Regions from separate parts of the Alkalibacillus silvisoli genome, predicted to be linked through region 1. Evidence: riboswitches for the same ligand, from Rfam matches in the RefSeq annotation. Region 1 holds a riboswitch; each other region holds the start of a gene.
What was found. A riboswitch is a leader RNA that binds a small molecule or an ion and turns the genes downstream of it on or off. The one in region 1 is predicted to bind cobalamin.

Region 1 (5,773 bases):
AAGGATAAGTTGTTTTATCAGAAAAATGACGGACTTCAAAATCAAGCAGTTCTATATGTACTAGATGAGGATGGCGAGTCTAAAGTCATAGATCCGAATGACTTAAGTAATGATGGAACAGTTGCGATGACGAACTTTTCTTCGAGCCAAGAAGGGCATTTATTAGCTTATGCAACTTCATCACAAGGTAGTGATTGGCAAGAGGTTTATGTGAAAGATCTTAAATCAGGTGAAGTGTTAAGTGATCACTTAAAGTGGGTCAAATTTACAACATTAGAGTGGGCGCCAGATGACTCAGGGTTTTTCTATAGTCGTTTTCCAAATCCAGAGATTATTAGTGAAGATGAGCATGGACAGTACCATAAGGTTTACTTTCACCGAATTGGGACAGACCAAAGTGAAGATGAGTTAATTTATGAACGTTCAGATGCTAAAGATTATATGTTTATTCCGTTTGTTACCACTGATGGAGAGTATATTTGTATATATTCAAAGCAAGGGACAGCTGCACAAAATCTTTTTTTTGTTAAAGAGTTGGATTCAAAAACTGACTTTCACCGCTTATTAGATGAGGGTGATGCGCAATATACTTATATTCATAATGAAGGTTCGCGTTTTTATTTTAAGACGAATTTGGCGGCTCCCAAAGGTCGAATTATTTGTATTGATCTGAATCAGCCTGAACGAGAAAACTGGGAAGAAATCATTAGTGAGCAAAATGATTTAATGCATGCTGTAAAGTTTATAAATGGACAGTTCGTTGTGGCGTTTTTACACGATGCGCATCATCAATTACAGGTGTATAACTTTGATGGTACTGAAAGCCATCATATAGAAGTGCCATTACTGGGTTCAATTACAGATTTAACAGGAAATCATGATCAATCGGAAATGTTTTTCGGGATGACTTCTTACTTAAGTCCAACAGTTGTTTATCAATATGATTTAAATACTAATGAGTTAAGTATATTTGCTGAATCAGAATTAGCAGTGGAAACGTCACAGTTTGAAACTACACAAGTGTTTTATTCATCAAAGGACGGCATGAGTATTCCGATGTTTATAACAAAACATAAGGATTTACCTTTAGATGGTGAAAACCCAGTTATATTATATGGTTATGGTGGCTTTAATATTAGTTTGCCCCCTTCATTTAACCCTGCAATTCTACGTTGGTTAGAAAAAGGTGGGGTTTATGCGGTTGCTAATTTGCGTGGTGGTTCAGAGTATGGTGAAAAGTGGCATGAGGCTGGCATGCTTGAGAATAAACAGAACGTATTTGATGACTTTATTGCAGCTGGTGAATACTTAATTGAAAAGAAATATACGAAGAAAGAAAAGCTTTCGATTATGGGTGGGTCGAATGGTGGTCTTTTAGTTTCGGCTTGCATGGTTCAGCGCCCTGATCTATTTGGTGCTGTGATTTGTCGTGTCCCAGTTATTGATATGCTTCGTTATCATAAGTTTACGATCGGGAAGTTTTGGATTCCAGAGTATGGTAGTGCTGAAAATGAAGAACACTTCCCATTTTTATACAAATACTCACCTCTTCATAATGTTAAAGTAGGTGTGAATTATCCACCTGTCTTAATTGCAACGGCTGCGAGTGATGACCGAGTTGTCCCAGCACATGCGAAAAAATTCCATGCGACATTGTTAGAGAAGTCACCGGATACAAAATCGATTTTACGGTTAGAATCTAAAGCAGGACATGGTTTAGGGAAGCCGACTTCGAAGTTAATTGAAGAGTGGGTGGACTTTTACGCATTTTTAGAGCGGGAGTTAACTTAATAGGGCGATTTTGAAACAAAATTAGTTGTCATAATAGAAAATCCGAACGATTCATCTTAAATGAAAGCGTTCGGATTTTTGTGCTTCATCTTTCCTTTTGTTGTTTGTATTCTTTTAATTAAAGAGTGACATTTTAAAGATGGGCACTATTTAATCAATGGGTGCGAAAAGTCATGATCAATGGAGGTCAGTGGTATGCCATTTTTATCAGTTGATGATATGGGGTTATATTATGATATAAAACTAGTAATATCGTTCCATTGTTGAACATGTAATCGCTCCTTTTTAAAGAAAAATTTAGTAACTAAAAGACAAGTAAACTTGATAGTAATCATTAATTTTTGTAAAGTTTTTTCTCGAAAAGTTGGATTTATTTAGAAGAACTTTTGTTCAAAATATTATAATGAAATTTTTTACAATAAATACAAATAACACGATTTTGTATTATAATAATAGTGAGCAAAGTAAAAGGAGAGGTACTTAATGGGAAGTAAGCTCTTTTACAAAAAATTAAATTATAAAGAAAGGTTTATAAGAACAATTTGGATGTGGATTTTCGCCATATTTTTAGTCACCTTTGTTTTATTTCTTGATGTTCCGACAGGTCCTGTAATTGTATTTTCTATAATCATGGCAATCACCGGTGTCTTTCAGTTAGGTTTTAATTATTCAAAATGGAAGGAAATGGAGAAGAAAGGTTCAAAAAGTCAATGAATAAAAAAGCCTTTACACCATATTGATGTGAAGGCTTTTTTAGTTCTTAAATTAATTCAATTATTCACATATATCATTTCTTCACTTGCAAAAGAGTGAGATCTATTCACAGAAGTTCGCCATAGCGTTAAAAACGTAAAACCAAAAGTGAATCTTATGAGGGTGTAATCTAAACAGGCAAGTAGCAGCCGTACGCTCTTGTACTTACACAGTTTAGATTACACTCTCTATATGGATGATAAATTGTAATTATATCTTTTATTTAAAGTGGCTTGACGTTTAAGATTTTGTAGCTTATGATATTTATAACTGAATAGGAAAAAGTTGGGTTGGCTTGTAGCACGCTATAAGTCATTAAAAGGGAAGTTCGGTTCAAATCCGACACGGTCCCGCCACTGTAATTGGAAGTTTTCTATTAAGATACCACTGTCAATAGACGGGAAGGTAATAGAAAATGATGATCATGAGTCAGGAAACCTGCCTATCTTTTTACGCCATTCAACCTACGAGGATAGGGAGGTGTGCCAGCGCATGATGAATTTTTAAGTTTATTTTACATAGTGTCGCTGTAGCATAATGTAAGTATACATCTCTTCGTTGTTGAAGAGATGTTTTTTTTGTTGGATTAGATCGATTAATTTGGAGGGGAATATAGTGAATAGATTTAAAGGAAAAGGAATTAAAAGTTCATTCATTGTTTTTATTGCAACGATTTTTTTAATTGCTCAATCAGGCATGTATTCGAGTTCACCTGCCTATGCAGATGAATTGCCTAGTGGAGTAACCATTACAGCGATTGATGAAGACGGGGAAGATGTATTTGAAACTAAAGCTGTTTCATTTGAAGACGAGGATACAGCATTTGATGCGTTGGATGACGTAGCAGAAGTGACTTATGAAGATACAGACCTTGGTCAATTTATTACAGGTATTAATGAAAACTCACCTGAAGAGGGTTATTATTGGGGATTTTTTGTTAATGGTTCAACAGCTGATGTAGGTGCAGAAGGATACGAGTTAGATCATGGAGACAATCTATTATTTAAGGTCGTAGATGAAGACATATGGCCACATACCACAATTGATGTTAAGGTATCGGCTGTTGGTTTGAATGATGAAGAAGTTTTACCGGAAACGAATGTTGATATTGTTAAATTTGGAACAGCATACGATGCAATACTCCAAGCAACAGACCAAGAAGGTATTAACTTGGATGTTTCTGTTGATTCCGAGTTTCTAACATTTATTAATGATCTAGATGATGCCCTTGATGATTCTTTTTACTGGGGCATGTATCTAAATGATGACTCTATGGAGACAGGTCTTGTTAATTATCAAATGCAAGAAGGGGACCACTTGGAGTTAATTGCTACTGAGCTAATTGATGAAGACTCTGGAAGTGATGATTCTGAAGGAGAACAAGGAAGCAATGATGGAAAAGAAGAATCTACAAATGAAGAGGAAGTAGATGAGCCTGAAAGTGATAATCTAGAGGAATTAACACTTGAATATATTAAACAATTAACAGATGAATCGATTGATTATCTCTTATCAAATGACAGCCTGGATTGGTATGGATCCATTACCCTGAATGCATTAAAAAGAGATGTAGCGCAACAAATTGCTGAGGATTCGATTGAAAGTGTTGTAGTGAATGAAGGTGAATTTCGACTTGTTACAGACGCAGCAAGAAACATTTTAATTTTAACTGCTGCCGGTAAAGACGCAACGGATATTGAAGGGTATAACTTGATAGAAAAATTAACAAATCATGAAGGCATGACAAGTCAAGGTAATAATGGCCCTATTTATTCCTTATTGGCGATTAATAGTGGTGGTTATGATACAGAAGACGATGCAACATGGTCAAAAGACAAATTGATTGAATACTTAATTGAAGAACAGTTGGATGATGGTGGTTGGTCTCTTTTCGGCAATTCCTTTCATGTGGATTTAACCGGTATGGGACTAGCAGCACTTGCTCCATATCAAGGTGATGAAAATATTAAAACCGTTATTGACAATGCAGCAGCCCACTTATCAAAAGCTCAACATGAAGATGGTGGATACCCAGATCCATTCCATGGGGGGGATTCCAGTCCATCAATAGCAATGGCTATAACAGGACTTGTATCGGTTGGTATTGACCCAACAGGTGAAGAATTTACCACTGAAAAAGGCGTTAATTTAGTGGAGCGTTTACTTCAATTTCGAAATGATGATGGCGGCTTTGACCAAAATATTGGTGATGATGAATCAAATAGTATTGCTTCTAATCAAAGCGTATTTGGCTTAGCAGCATACTATAAGTTTCTAAATAATGATGGAGCAATATTTGACTTTAGAGTGACTGGTGAGGATAAAGATAAAGAAGATGAGCAAGAAGATCAAGAGCAGCAAGATGAAGGTAAGAAAGAAGAAGATGAAGAAAAAGAAGAAGATAAAGATGTGGATGTTCCAAAAGAGCAAGAAGATAAAATCGATGAAAAAGAGGACGATCGAGGTGAAAATGTTACAGGTGTAATAGAATCTAGTACGGATGACAAGAAGGATTCAACTGAAAATAATAATGATGTAGATCAAGATACTTCAAATGAAAATACTGAAATCAAACATACAGCATCAGGTGAAGAGCTGCCTGATACGGCAACATCCAATTATACTTTTATTGCAATCGGAATATTTATGGTGATTGCAGGCATTATGCTCGTTGTTTTTAAAAGAAGACTACGTGTTAATCTTTAAGTGAGTTGATGGATAATTCAGGTTGACTGGATTACCTGATGCTTACATCAAAGAGGAGGTAATTACCATGAGACGTCTACTGATTCAGGTCATGCTTGGTTTTATTCTCTTTTTTATAATAGGTTGTTCACCGGAAGAACCACACTCTAACCAAGAATCTTTAACTGATGTAAATGAGGTTGGAGAGGTAGAACGGGTAGTTGAGTATAAACAATCAATAGCACCTGATTTATTAGATACATTACTAAACAAAAAAGAAAATAATAAACAGGTTGAAAAAAGGGAAGAAACTGAAAAAGAAGATTCTTCTATTGATGATGAAGAGCAGGGTCATAGTAGTGATGAGGGAAATTCAACCCATGAAGAAAGTGATCAAAGCACCACCACAGAATCAAATAGTGATGAAGTAGAAGAGTCCAATGAAGATTCAAGCCAGAATGACTCAGGAAGCTCCTCTTCAAATAGAAGTTCAGAACAATCAAATGACTCCAGTGAAGGGGATTCAAATCAAAATAGTGAATCT
Region 2 (5,773 bases), on a different contig from region 1:
AATATAATTGATCATCGTACTTGTTGAGACCATCTTTTGATTACGGGCTAAGTTGTAGAAAAACGCAAAGCCTGCATAGAAAAACAGACCTTCTAACACAACATCATACACAACGGATTCAATAAAGGCTTGTGGTGATTTTTCTTCGACGAAGCGATCATAACCATCAGCAATAAATTGATTTCGTTCTATTAACACCTCATCATGCTTCCAATACTCGAAGATCTCATCTTGCTCCCCCTTTTCAACGAGTGAGGATAAGACATAGGAGTAAGACTGATTATGAACGACTTCTTGGAATGATAACACTTGCATTAGTGCTGCTAAGCTTGAGTCGGTTAAATAATCTGCTACTTTTGCTGAATAATCGGTTTGTACTGAATCTAAAAAGGCCAGTAGTCCAATAATTTTCTTAAATGATTCGCGTTCAGCATCAGTTAGCTCTGCCCACTGCTTTTGATCACTTGACATGTTTATTTCAAATGGTGTCCAGAAGTTCGCTAGCATATTTTTATACATCGGATAAGCCCATTTAAACCTGACATCATCCCAGTTTAAAACGTTTGAACTTTCGCCATTAATAATCCCTGTTGATGCATTTGGTGCATGAATGTCATATAGTTTTCTTTCATGTATTGTTTGACTCATACGATTCCTCCTTATGACTCACAGCTTTCACAATCTTCTATATCTGATGATGTTGACCTTGTATAATAAGTGGTCTTAAATCCTGACTTCCAGGCTGATAGATGTAAATCCAGTAATTCTTTCGCTTTAATCGTGTTTCTTACATAAAAGTTAAACGAGATTGATTGGTCGATATGTTTCTGGCGTTTTGCATTTTGTTTAATTGTCCATGTATGATCAATGTCATAAGCTGACTTATAATACCAGAATGTCTTTGGACTTAAATCAGGTGCCGTTACTGGAATCTTGTAATCTTTCTTTTCTTCTGAGTAAAACTTTTTGAAAATCGGGTCGATACTGGCAGTGCTACCTGCAATAATGCTCGTACTTGAGTTTGGTGCTACAGCCATTAAGTACCCATTTCTCAGTCCATGCGTGTGTACGTCTTGCCTCAGTTCATCCCACGCCTCACCTTGATAGCCTTTATCATCGAAATAACTACCGTCATGCCACTTTGAGCCTTTAAATAATGGATAAGGACTTTTTTCTTTGGCTAGTTCCATACTCGATTTGATTGTTAAATAAGCCACTTTTTCATACAGCTCGTCCGCAAATTCAACCGCTTCATCTGACTCCCATACAATCTCTTTAAGTGCGAGTAAATGGTGATAACCAAATGTGCCCAATCCAACTGCGCGATATTTTTGATTTGTTAATTGCGCTTGCAGGACTGGAATTGTATTCAGATCAATTACATTATCCAGCATTCTAACTTGAATCGGGATTAAACGTTCTAGCACATTATCAAAGACAGCTTTCCCTAAATTAATACTCGAAAGATTACAAACGACGAAATCACCAGGGGCTTTCGTGACGACAATTTTACCATCTTCTGTATACTGCTCTTCTACTGTCGTCGCACTTTGGTTTTGCATAATTTCAGTACAAAGATTCGAGCAATAAATCATCCCTTGGTGAGAGTTCGGGTTTTGACGATTCGCTTCATCACGATAAAACATATAAGGTGTTCCAGTCTCTAATTGACTAACCATAACCCGCTTCATAAGATCAATTGCTGGAACTTTCTCTTTCGATAGATCAGGATGATTCACACATGCCTCATACTTCTCTCTAAATGACCCTGAGCCTCGCTTTTCATCGTAATAGTCTTCTAAACTAAAGCCCATTACTTCTCGTACTTCATGCGGGTCAAATAAATACCAGTCATCACGTGCATCTACTTTTTCCATGAATAAATCTGGAAGTGACACACCTGTGAATAAATCATGTGTACGTTGACGCTCATCACCATTATTTAATTTCGCATCTAAAAATTTATAAATATCTTGATGCCACACATCTAAATAAACCGCAATCGCACCTTGTCTTTGGCCAAGTTGATCGACACTAACAGCTGTATTATTAAGCTGCTTCATCCATGGCATGACACCGCTCGATACACCTTTAAACCCTTTAATGGAACTTCCGTGAGAGCGAATTTTCCCTAAATAAACCCCAATTCCGCCACCATTTTTCGACAAATTAGCGATATCTGTATTCGAATCATAAATACCTTGTAAACTATCGTCGACCGTGTCGATAAAACAGCTTGATAACTGGCCATAAGACTTCCCGGCATTTGATAAAGTTGGTGTTGCAACAGTCATGTAAAGGTTACTTAATGCCCAGTAAGCTTCTTCTACTAATTCGAGGCGTTTATTCTTAGGCTCATTAATCATTAGTGTCATGGCGATTGTTAGGAAACGTTCTTGCGGTAGTTCATAAGTGTGACCGTTATGATCTTTGGCTAAATAACGATCGGCTAACGTTCTTAAACCAATATAAGTAAAGAAATGGTCACGTTCAGAACTAATTTTAGAAGCTACCTGTTCAATTTCACTTTTTGTGTAATGTTTTAAAATTTGATCACTGTAAATATTTTTATTTGATAAAACTTGCTGTAATTCGATAAATGAACCGTATTTATTTTTCGCATTATACCCGCGGTTAATAGCCGCGTTTTGATAAAGCTTCCTCAAGTAAATATTGGCACAGACATACGTCCAATCTGGCTCCTGTGGGCTAATGTTTTCTAGTCCACGCAACAATAATTCATTTGTAATTTGTTCAGGGGTTACTTCATCTTTACTTTGAAGAGCTTTTAAGACTTTGTCTTCATAGGATATTAGTTTTAAGTGTTCATATCCTTCTGTTACTTGTTTAATAAATAAATTTAGTCGTTTTTCAGAGAAAGCTTCTTTTACCTCCCCATTCATAACCCGTGTTTCATGTTTAGTTAATGTCGTCATATAATCCTCCTAAAAATAAAAAATCGCCTCCACGGGGGGGGAAGCGAATAAAACGACAGCAAGAGTATACTTTGGCTGGTATTTAGGCCAATATGTATGACAAGTCGCTTCATTCTCTTATCACCCCGAAGAAAATGTAACTCGGCTCATGTAGACAGGTCTCCTGACTTACGCTTCTTCCTAATCTGGACCTTCCCTTATAAGTAGCAAACACTAACCTTATAAAGTGGTTTTCCATTTCGTCACGTTTACAGTTGCGGGGGCAGTATTGGTTTCTCACCAAATTCCCTTTTAAGCCTTTTAAAGGCATCAACACAAGCTATAACACTATATATAGTTTTGAAATTAAAACAAACATCTATATGTTGATGTTTGATTACAGTATAGATGATATAAAAATAAAAAACAAGCACTTTCTATTATTCTATCTTAAGTGTATCAAAAAATCCTCTGCTTACACAGAGGATTTTAAGACTAATTATTTTAACCTTTAATCGCACCTTCTGCCATCCCTTTCGTAATACGACGCTGAAAGATAGCATATAAGATGATCACCGGTACAATCGCGAACACTAAGCTGGCAAATAATACGCCCCAAGCATTCGTATATTGTGCTTCATTACTAATAAAGTCGATTGCTAGTGCTAATGTATAGTTTTCACTAGACTGCAAGAAAATTAATGCCATGAAGTACTCATTCCAAAATTGTATCGCATTCATGATCGTAACCGTTATAATCCCTGACATGGTTAAAGGCGTGACAATTTTCCAGAGTACGCCATATGGAGACATACCATCTATTGCAGCAGACTCTTCTAATGATTTAGGAATTGTCCCCATAAAGCTCGTTAACACGAATATCGTAAAAGGCAATTGCGAGATTGCATAAACAATAGCTAAACCAAAAATATTATCTAACATATTAAACTGAGCTAATAAGAAGAATAATGGAATCCAACCTAACACCATTGGGATCATCATCGCTGAAATGTATAACGTAAATAACATTTGACTTCCTTTAAAACGGATCCGCTCAAGTGCGTATGCAGTAGGAATCGCAAGAACAAGGCATAATAACGCGCCAATACCTGTTACTATTAAACTATTAAATACACTTGTATCAATATTATAATCTGTCCATGCTGTTATGAAGTTATCAAAGTTAAACTGTTCAGGAATTCCCCACGGATTAGCATATATTTCAGCATTTGTTTTAAACGATCCTAAAAACATCCAAAAAATCGGATATAAAACAGCTAAAGACCATAATATTAAAGGCAATCTAATTCCTGACCTAACCAGCATTTCACCAAATGTTCTTCTCATTGCGACTCCCCCCTTTAGTATTCAACTTTTTCTCTTTTTAATAAGAATTGTAGAATGATAATTGTAATCAGTGAAATAACTAGAATCATAACACCAATTGTTGCACCATAGCCGAAGTTATACTGATTGAATGCTTGCTGGTATAAATATGAACCCATGACGTGTGTCGAATTGTTCGGCCCACCACCAGTCATTACTTGAACAATGATAAATGAACCGTTCAATGTTGTAATAACAATATATAAAATTGAAATCTTAATTTGCGGCCAAATAAGTGGTAAAGTGACATGCCAAAACTGTTGCCACTCATTTGCCCCATCAATACGAGCGGCTTCATAGTTACTTTTCGATATATTCGCTATACCACCCATTAGTAACAGCATAAACAGACCAATACCAGCCCAAATTGATGGCAATACCAAACTCGGTAAAGCCCACCTTTCACTACCAAGCCAAGGCCTAGTCCACTCTTCCAAACCAATCATCTCTAATCCTGAGTTTACTAAACCTAGATTCGGATTATAGATAAATGTCCAAAGAATACCAATTACAACAACTGACATAATATTCGGGAAGAAGAATATTATACGATAAAATGGTGCTTCTTTAATCTTAAGCTGGGTTAGTGCAACTGCAATAAATAATGCCATAATCATGATCCCAACTACTTTGGTAATAACTAAAAAGTAATCATGCCAAATTGTAGCAGGAATAATGTCATCGTTGAAAAGTCTAGTATAATTATCAAAGCCGACAAATTCTCTAGTTTGAGAAGCCCCCGACCATTCAAAAAATGAATAATAAAGTCCACTAAACAAAGGATATAATGTAAAAATGCTAAACATAATAAAGGTTGGAATTAAACAAAACGCTAAAAATAAATATTTCTGTTTTTTACTCTGTACCATACAATCACTCTTTCGTATGTCAGGTTATTTGTCCTAAAGGAAAAGGCTTATTTATATGTATTAAAAAACTAGCTCATTATGAGAATGATTTAACTAATGGCGAAAATATAAATGGCACTTTTATTAAAAGTTTGATAAAAATGTATGGAATGTAGACTGCGCTACATTCCATACAGCTACTTTTATTCACCGCGGTAACCCGCAGCTGCCTCCTCAGCCTCTTCAATAAACTCTTCAGCTGTAATATTTCCTAGTAGTAATGACACTAGTGAGTCACTTAATGGTGTTTCTAAGTCTGCACTCATTGGGTGAGGCATATAGTAGATTTGAACTTGTTCTGGATCATTAATCATTTCATTTGCCTCAATTAAATATTCAGGTACATCTGGGTTATTCGATAAATCAACATCTTCTAAGTTCATAATTGCACCCGTATGCTCTGAGAATAACTCAGCATATTCACGAGTGAACACGAACTCAACAAATGCTTTTGCTGCTTCAGGATTAGAAGCTTCCTCAGCAATTGCTAAAGGCCTTAAGTCAGGTACGATTGCCATAGGTTCGCCTTCAGGATTCATTGGTGATGGAATAAAACCATATTGT
Region 3 (5,773 bases), on a different contig from region 1:
CCCTCTGCATTAGAGTTCTCCATAATATTCGTCCCTACTCCACCTGGGAAAACGACTGTTACATTAACATTTGTATCCTTTAACTCAGAATGTAATCCTTCTGTTAGAAGTTTCACCGCTGCTTTGGACGCTCCATAAATGGTTTGTCCTGGCACAGGCAAAAAACCACCCATACTTGATACATTCGTAATGTGCGCTTCTGGTCTTTCTAAGAAATATGGCAAGAAAGACTTTGTCATATATAGTGTCCCATTGAAGTTAACATTCATGACTAAATCAATTTTTTCATAATCTAAGTCTTCTACATCAACAAAAGGCTGAATAATACCAGCATTATTAATAATGCCGTCTACTTTGCCATGGTGGTCAATCACTTCACTAGGTAGAGACTCGACTGCCTCACGATCTGTTATATCAACAACATGTGTTGATAGATAATCACGATGTTCACCTGAATGGTTCACCGTCTCCTCTAACCCGCCACTATTAACATCAACAGCGGCAACAGAAGCTCCTTTATTTAATAGATTTAATACGAGTTCTCGGCCAATGCCATTTCCTCCACCTGTCACAACAATCACTTTGTCCCTAACTTTCATGTAACTTCTCTCCCTTTATAAAATGATTTTTTACTAAGTGTTCATTAATCCATGCTAAAATAAAGCTGTAAACTTTTATTAAGAATCCCCACACTTTTATTATACATTTGTATAATAAAAGTGTCATCAAATATACTTAAATATAAAATGATTCAAAACAGCTAAGGAGATAAGATTAAAATGAAACGGGATTTAAGGGTTGTAAAAACAAAACAAAACTTAAAAATTGCTTTACTTGAACTTTTAAAAGAAAAACCATTAGAGGATATTACCGTTACAGAACTATGTAGGAATTCAAAGATAACGAGACGAACCTTCTATCTTCACTATAACAATGTTCCACATTACTTCGAGGAATTTATAGACCATCTCTTACTAGAACTTGAAGACGCCATAACTAAAACAACTCAAGACAGAATCGAAAACAAAGATCAACTTGAGCCAAAAATGATCAATCTATTTGAACATGTGTATGAAAATAAAGAAATTTATAGTTTTATTTTTAGTAGTAGCTCGAAATTTTCTTATTATGAAATGTTTCTTAACAAAATTAAGTTATTGGTTAAATATTCAATGAAGTCACGTAATTTACAACAAGAGAAGATTGATTTCAAAGTTTCTTTTTATGCTAATGCGATTTTAGGGTTGGTATTAGAGTGGTATTATGAAGGGTTTCAAACGTCTACTGACGATATGAACCAAGCATTGATCAGAGAACTAACTAATAATTAAACCAGCTAACTCTAGTTAGCTGGTTTTCCTCACCTTAACAAAGAACGGTTTTTCCGGTGTTCTTTCCTAGCAGGTGCTGTATCATATAACCTTTTTTCCTCTTCTGATTCTGGAACAACTCTTGGTACTGGAATAGGTTTTCCGTACTGATCGACTGCGACCATAGTAAGGAAAGATTCTGTTGTTAGTTCTTTCTTCCTTTGTAGTAAATCATCAGCATATACTTTGACGAACACTTCCATCGATGAACGACCTGTCCTAGTTACAAACGCTTCTAAAGTTAAAGCATCTCCTACTTTTGCAGATGACAGGAAATCTACTGAATCAATAGAAGCTGTCACAACTGCAGCGTTAGAGTGCTTCATTGCTGTTAAAGCAGCAATTTCATCGATAAATGCTAACACCTTGCCACCGAATATTGTATCTAAATGATTCGTATCAGGTGGAAGGACTAGTTTTGTCTGTTTCATTTTCGAATAACTAACCGGTAATGGTTCCAATCTATTAACCTCCCATACTATTAATAATGAAAAGGCCAAACTAATTATGGAACCACACCATAACTCGAAACATAGTCAACCATGACGTAACACCCTCCTATCTCCCGTAGGAATTCATGTTCTTCCTTATGACAGGTCTCCTGGCTCAGATTCATCAACACATAGTCCTTCCCATTCACATGAACAGTGGATAATCTATATGTCTCCTCATCACAGTGGCGGGACCGCGTTGGACTTACACCAACCTTCCCTTTTAAGCTTTTCACAAGCACCATAAGGCATATTTAATTTTGTCTGAGAATGATCAATTCTCTTCCAATAATATCTCTCAACCGATCGATAATGTCAATTCATAAGACAAGCTAACTAACGGTCGGTAGTCAATCGTTGCTAAAAAAAAGTATTAATCCCGAATTCGGTTAATACACCTAATAGAACCCCATATAAAGTAATACTAATAGCAGATGAAAAGAACAACTTCCCACGTTCCATTCCGAATAATTTTCCTAGAACAGCAACTGCCCAAGCACCAACAATAGGGGTTGCTATTAATACAAACATAAAACTACCTTTTCTAATGTTATGACTGAAGCGAGAATGTGATAGCTTATCAAAATATTTATTGATTCTTTTAACCTTTGATAATTGATCATAGAAGAAGACAATGATTGGAATCGCTAAAAAGTTACCCAAGCTCGCCCATACTACCGCTGACCCCATGTCTAACCCCATAGCCATCGCACCTGGTATAGCAAGATATATTTCAAATAATGGAAAAAAACCCATAAACCAAGCACTAAAACTTAGCCAAATGTACTCTAGCATATTTATCTTTCCTCTCCACCATGTTATGATAAGATAGACAACCTAACGAACGGTAGGTTTTTGCCCATTAATTCTAACACAGCTTTAAAACAAAGAAAAGGATGACTTTCATGAATACGAAAGAACAAATTATTAATACTAGCATCCAGCTATTTTCAGATTACGGTTATGAAGCCACAACTATGACGAAAATAGCCGATGACGTTGGAATTAAAAAACCATCAATATATGCTCACTTTAAAAATAAAGAAGCGATTTTTCATCATACAGTTGAACAGGTGGCTAAGGAGTATATCGATTTTGTATTTTCGACGGTCAATCAAATTCAAGACCAGTCAGCTGAGCGAATACTTTATAGTGTATTAAATCAAATTTACACAAATGAATACCAAATCGAATTTTTAGGTGAATTCTTTTATCGATTTGTTCTCTTCACACCACCTGAGATCGAAGGACAAGTTAAACCTATTCTTCAAGCAAGTGAAGAACAACTCGAAAATACATTTTTACAAATTATTGAAAAAGGAAAAACAAACCATGAAATTGACCCAGCACTATCCAGTCAAACCATACTAAGACATTACCTCTTTATCTTAAATAACTTAGATGTAGATTTGCGTTATTATTCACTATCAAGCATGGCATTAGAGAATCATTTAAATGATATTTGGAAAGTGTTCTGGAGAGGGATTAAGAAATAAAGAGTTTGAGACAAAAGGTTGAAGGGCTGCTAAAATACGGAACATTAGTAGCCTTGTGTAACAATGATCAGTTACCTGTGAGGATATTTTATCAGCGCTTGGAAATTTTTATAGGCGTTCAGGTAGATTTATCAGCGTTCGACCAACTTTTATCAGCGTTCAGGTAGATTTATCAGCGTTCGGAGTCTTTTGGGTGTAGCGACCTCAATTATATACCCAATAATGTAGCGAAAAATAAGACAACAAGTTTAGTCAATATTATTCCTCCTGGTTAACACCTAGATAGATAGTTACTCAGATTTAGAACTTGGAAAAATAGTATACGACCAAGAGTAAATAAAATCAATGACAAAGATTATAGTCCAAACCATGCCAATACTATACAACGTCTCACTCGGGTACGGTGAATCTTCATAATTTCCTGCTTCAAACCAAGATAAGTCTGTTAGATAACTTCTCATTTCTTCAAAACTATCTGTTCCAAGTGACCAAAAAATACCTTGAACAACTACAAAGATAGTTAAATGAATCATAGCACTTCTACGATTGACTTTAGCAATGTATTTAGGATCTTTCTGGCGATTCATAATCTCATAATCTTTCTCTGTCAACATCTCAACTTCGCGCCAAGAGCCAAATTTCTTACGCATCCAGCGGTCTAACTTACGAAAATCATTAATACCAAAAGTTAGCGCATAGATCACAAAGATTAAAACGACTAGTTGAAAGGTTTGGAATTCTCCTGTTTCTTGGTAAATGACTACCCCTAAGATAGCCTCGATGATTAATAAAACAATAAATAATAAAATAAATAATAAGCTACTCTGCTTATGACCAAGGTAATAACGAAAAACGCCAAATAACAACAAAGCAACTAAAGATAAAACCTCTAATGAAATAAAAATTTCCCACTGGTACTCTATTAATAAATTCATAATAAGTCCTCCAACAGAAATTCATGCTCTTAGCTTTTGATAATATCAGTATAGCATATAATAATTTAAGATAGGATATCCCTTTTGATGTAAAATATCTCACATATCTGTGCACAAAATGTGGGGAATTAAATTGAATGAATTGGTATTCTCTAGTTAATGGGAGGTTGATGACATGGATTTATTGAAACAAATGAATGATGCGTTAGATTATATTGAAGACAACTTAGATGAAGCAATTGACTTTAACCAAGTCGCTTTAATAGCTCAATGTTCTGAATATCACTTTAAACGAATGTTTTCATTTTTAGCAGGGATTCCTTTATCCGAATACATTCGTAGAAGACGGATGACACTAGCTGCGATGGAACTAAAGAGTAATGAGATTAAAATAATTGATGTTGCCATGAAGTATGGCTACTCATCACCGAACTCATTCGCCCGAGCCTTTCAGCAAGTCCATGGACTTATGCCATCTGAACTTAAAGAACAGAGCACCTCGTTAAAATCTTATCCTAAATTGACCTTCCAACTAACTGTTAGAGGAGTAGATGAAATGAATGTACGCATTATCGAAAAAAATTCCTTTTCAATTACTGGAATTAAACAAAGGATGAGAGTGATTGACAATGATGTTGACCCTGAAGTTGTAAAGCTTTGGGAAACGATGTCTGAAGAGACTATTAATGAATTAGCAAACCTTTCTGACTTAGAACCACCTGGGATTTTACATGTGTTAACAGATTACACCAGTGAGGGCGAAGATGAAGGAGAGATCGACTATTATTTTGGTGTTGCAACAACCCAAAACACCCCTGACTCATTTACACGACTAGAAGTTCCTGCAAACACATGGGCGATTTTTGAAGTAGAAGGTGAATGGGAAGCTATTGAAGATACTTGGCAACGAATTTATAGTGAATGGTTCCCATCATCAAAATATGAGCACGCCGAAGCACCTGAGATTGTCAGTAGTCAAGATCAAATTAGTGAGATTTGGATTCCAGTTCGTAAAGCGTAAAAAAAAGCAAGAGGCTCAAACTCACGACCGAGAGGCTCATACTTCAAGTCGAGAGGCTCAAACCCGCGACCAAGAGGCTCATACTTCAAGTCAAGAGGCTCAAACCCGCGACCGAGAGGCTCAAACTTCGAGTCGTGGGTTTTTTAATATTATTTATTCGCAATGATAAACACACCGCCACAATGTGAAATTTGCTTATAAATGACGATGCAATCAGCTTCTAAAGATGAAGCCAATTCTTCATTTACAAAATAATATTCATCTTCGTCCCATTTGTCTCTATTGTCTTCATAACAGACCTCAAGATCCGCGCGTGTCTCAAATGAGATATCACCAATTAACACTTTACCATTTTCATTTAATATTGACCGTAACTGCTTTATAAACGAAACCTTATCTTGATCTGATAAGTGATGCAAAGTATAAGTACTTATAATGAAATCATACTTATTCTCCACCA

Region 2: linked by a shared signal. The riboswitch ahead of ABDZ63_RS15070 (ribonucleoside-diphosphate reductase subunit alpha) and the one ahead of ABDZ63_RS14350 (DUF4430 domain-containing protein) in region 1 are both predicted to bind cobalamin.
Region 3: linked by a shared signal. The riboswitch ahead of ABDZ63_RS07050 (acyl-CoA thioesterase) and the one ahead of ABDZ63_RS14350 (DUF4430 domain-containing protein) in region 1 are both predicted to bind cobalamin.

What each region holds. Positions count from the first base shown of each region.
Region 1 covers NZ_BAAACZ010000029.1:4,585-10,357, forward strand. Annotated here, with positions in the region: gene ABDZ63_RS14340 (prolyl oligopeptidase family serine peptidase) at 1-1,791, shown strand, start outside; gene ABDZ63_RS14345 (hypothetical protein) at 2,275-2,505, shown strand; cobalamin riboswitch at 2,815-3,004, shown strand; gene ABDZ63_RS14350 (DUF4430 domain-containing protein) at 3,160-5,250, shown strand; gene ABDZ63_RS14355 (DUF4430 domain-containing protein) at 5,318-5,773, shown strand, end outside.
Region 2 covers NZ_BAAACZ010000030.1:4,247-10,019, reverse strand. Annotated here, with positions in the region: gene ABDZ63_RS15075 (ribonucleotide-diphosphate reductase subunit beta) at 1-648, opposite strand, end outside; gene ABDZ63_RS15070 (ribonucleoside-diphosphate reductase subunit alpha) at 660-2,936, opposite strand; cobalamin riboswitch at 3,073-3,265, opposite strand; gene ABDZ63_RS15065 (carbohydrate ABC transporter permease) at 3,420-4,262, opposite strand; gene ABDZ63_RS15060 (carbohydrate ABC transporter permease) at 4,277-5,170, opposite strand; gene ABDZ63_RS15055 (ABC transporter substrate-binding protein) at 5,353-5,773, opposite strand, start outside.
Region 3 covers NZ_BAAACZ010000010.1:15,115-20,887, forward strand. Annotated here, with positions in the region: gene ABDZ63_RS07040 (SDR family NAD(P)-dependent oxidoreductase) at 1-599, opposite strand, end outside; gene ABDZ63_RS07045 (TetR-like C-terminal domain-containing protein) at 780-1,331, shown strand; gene ABDZ63_RS07050 (acyl-CoA thioesterase) at 1,361-1,801, opposite strand; cobalamin riboswitch at 1,945-2,122, opposite strand; gene ABDZ63_RS07055 (small multi-drug export protein) at 2,222-2,656, opposite strand; gene ABDZ63_RS07060 (TetR/AcrR family transcriptional regulator) at 2,767-3,357, shown strand; gene ABDZ63_RS07065 (hypothetical protein) at 3,648-4,292, opposite strand; gene ABDZ63_RS07070 (AraC family transcriptional regulator) at 4,468-5,313, shown strand; gene ABDZ63_RS07075 (class I SAM-dependent methyltransferase) at 5,463-5,773, opposite strand, start outside.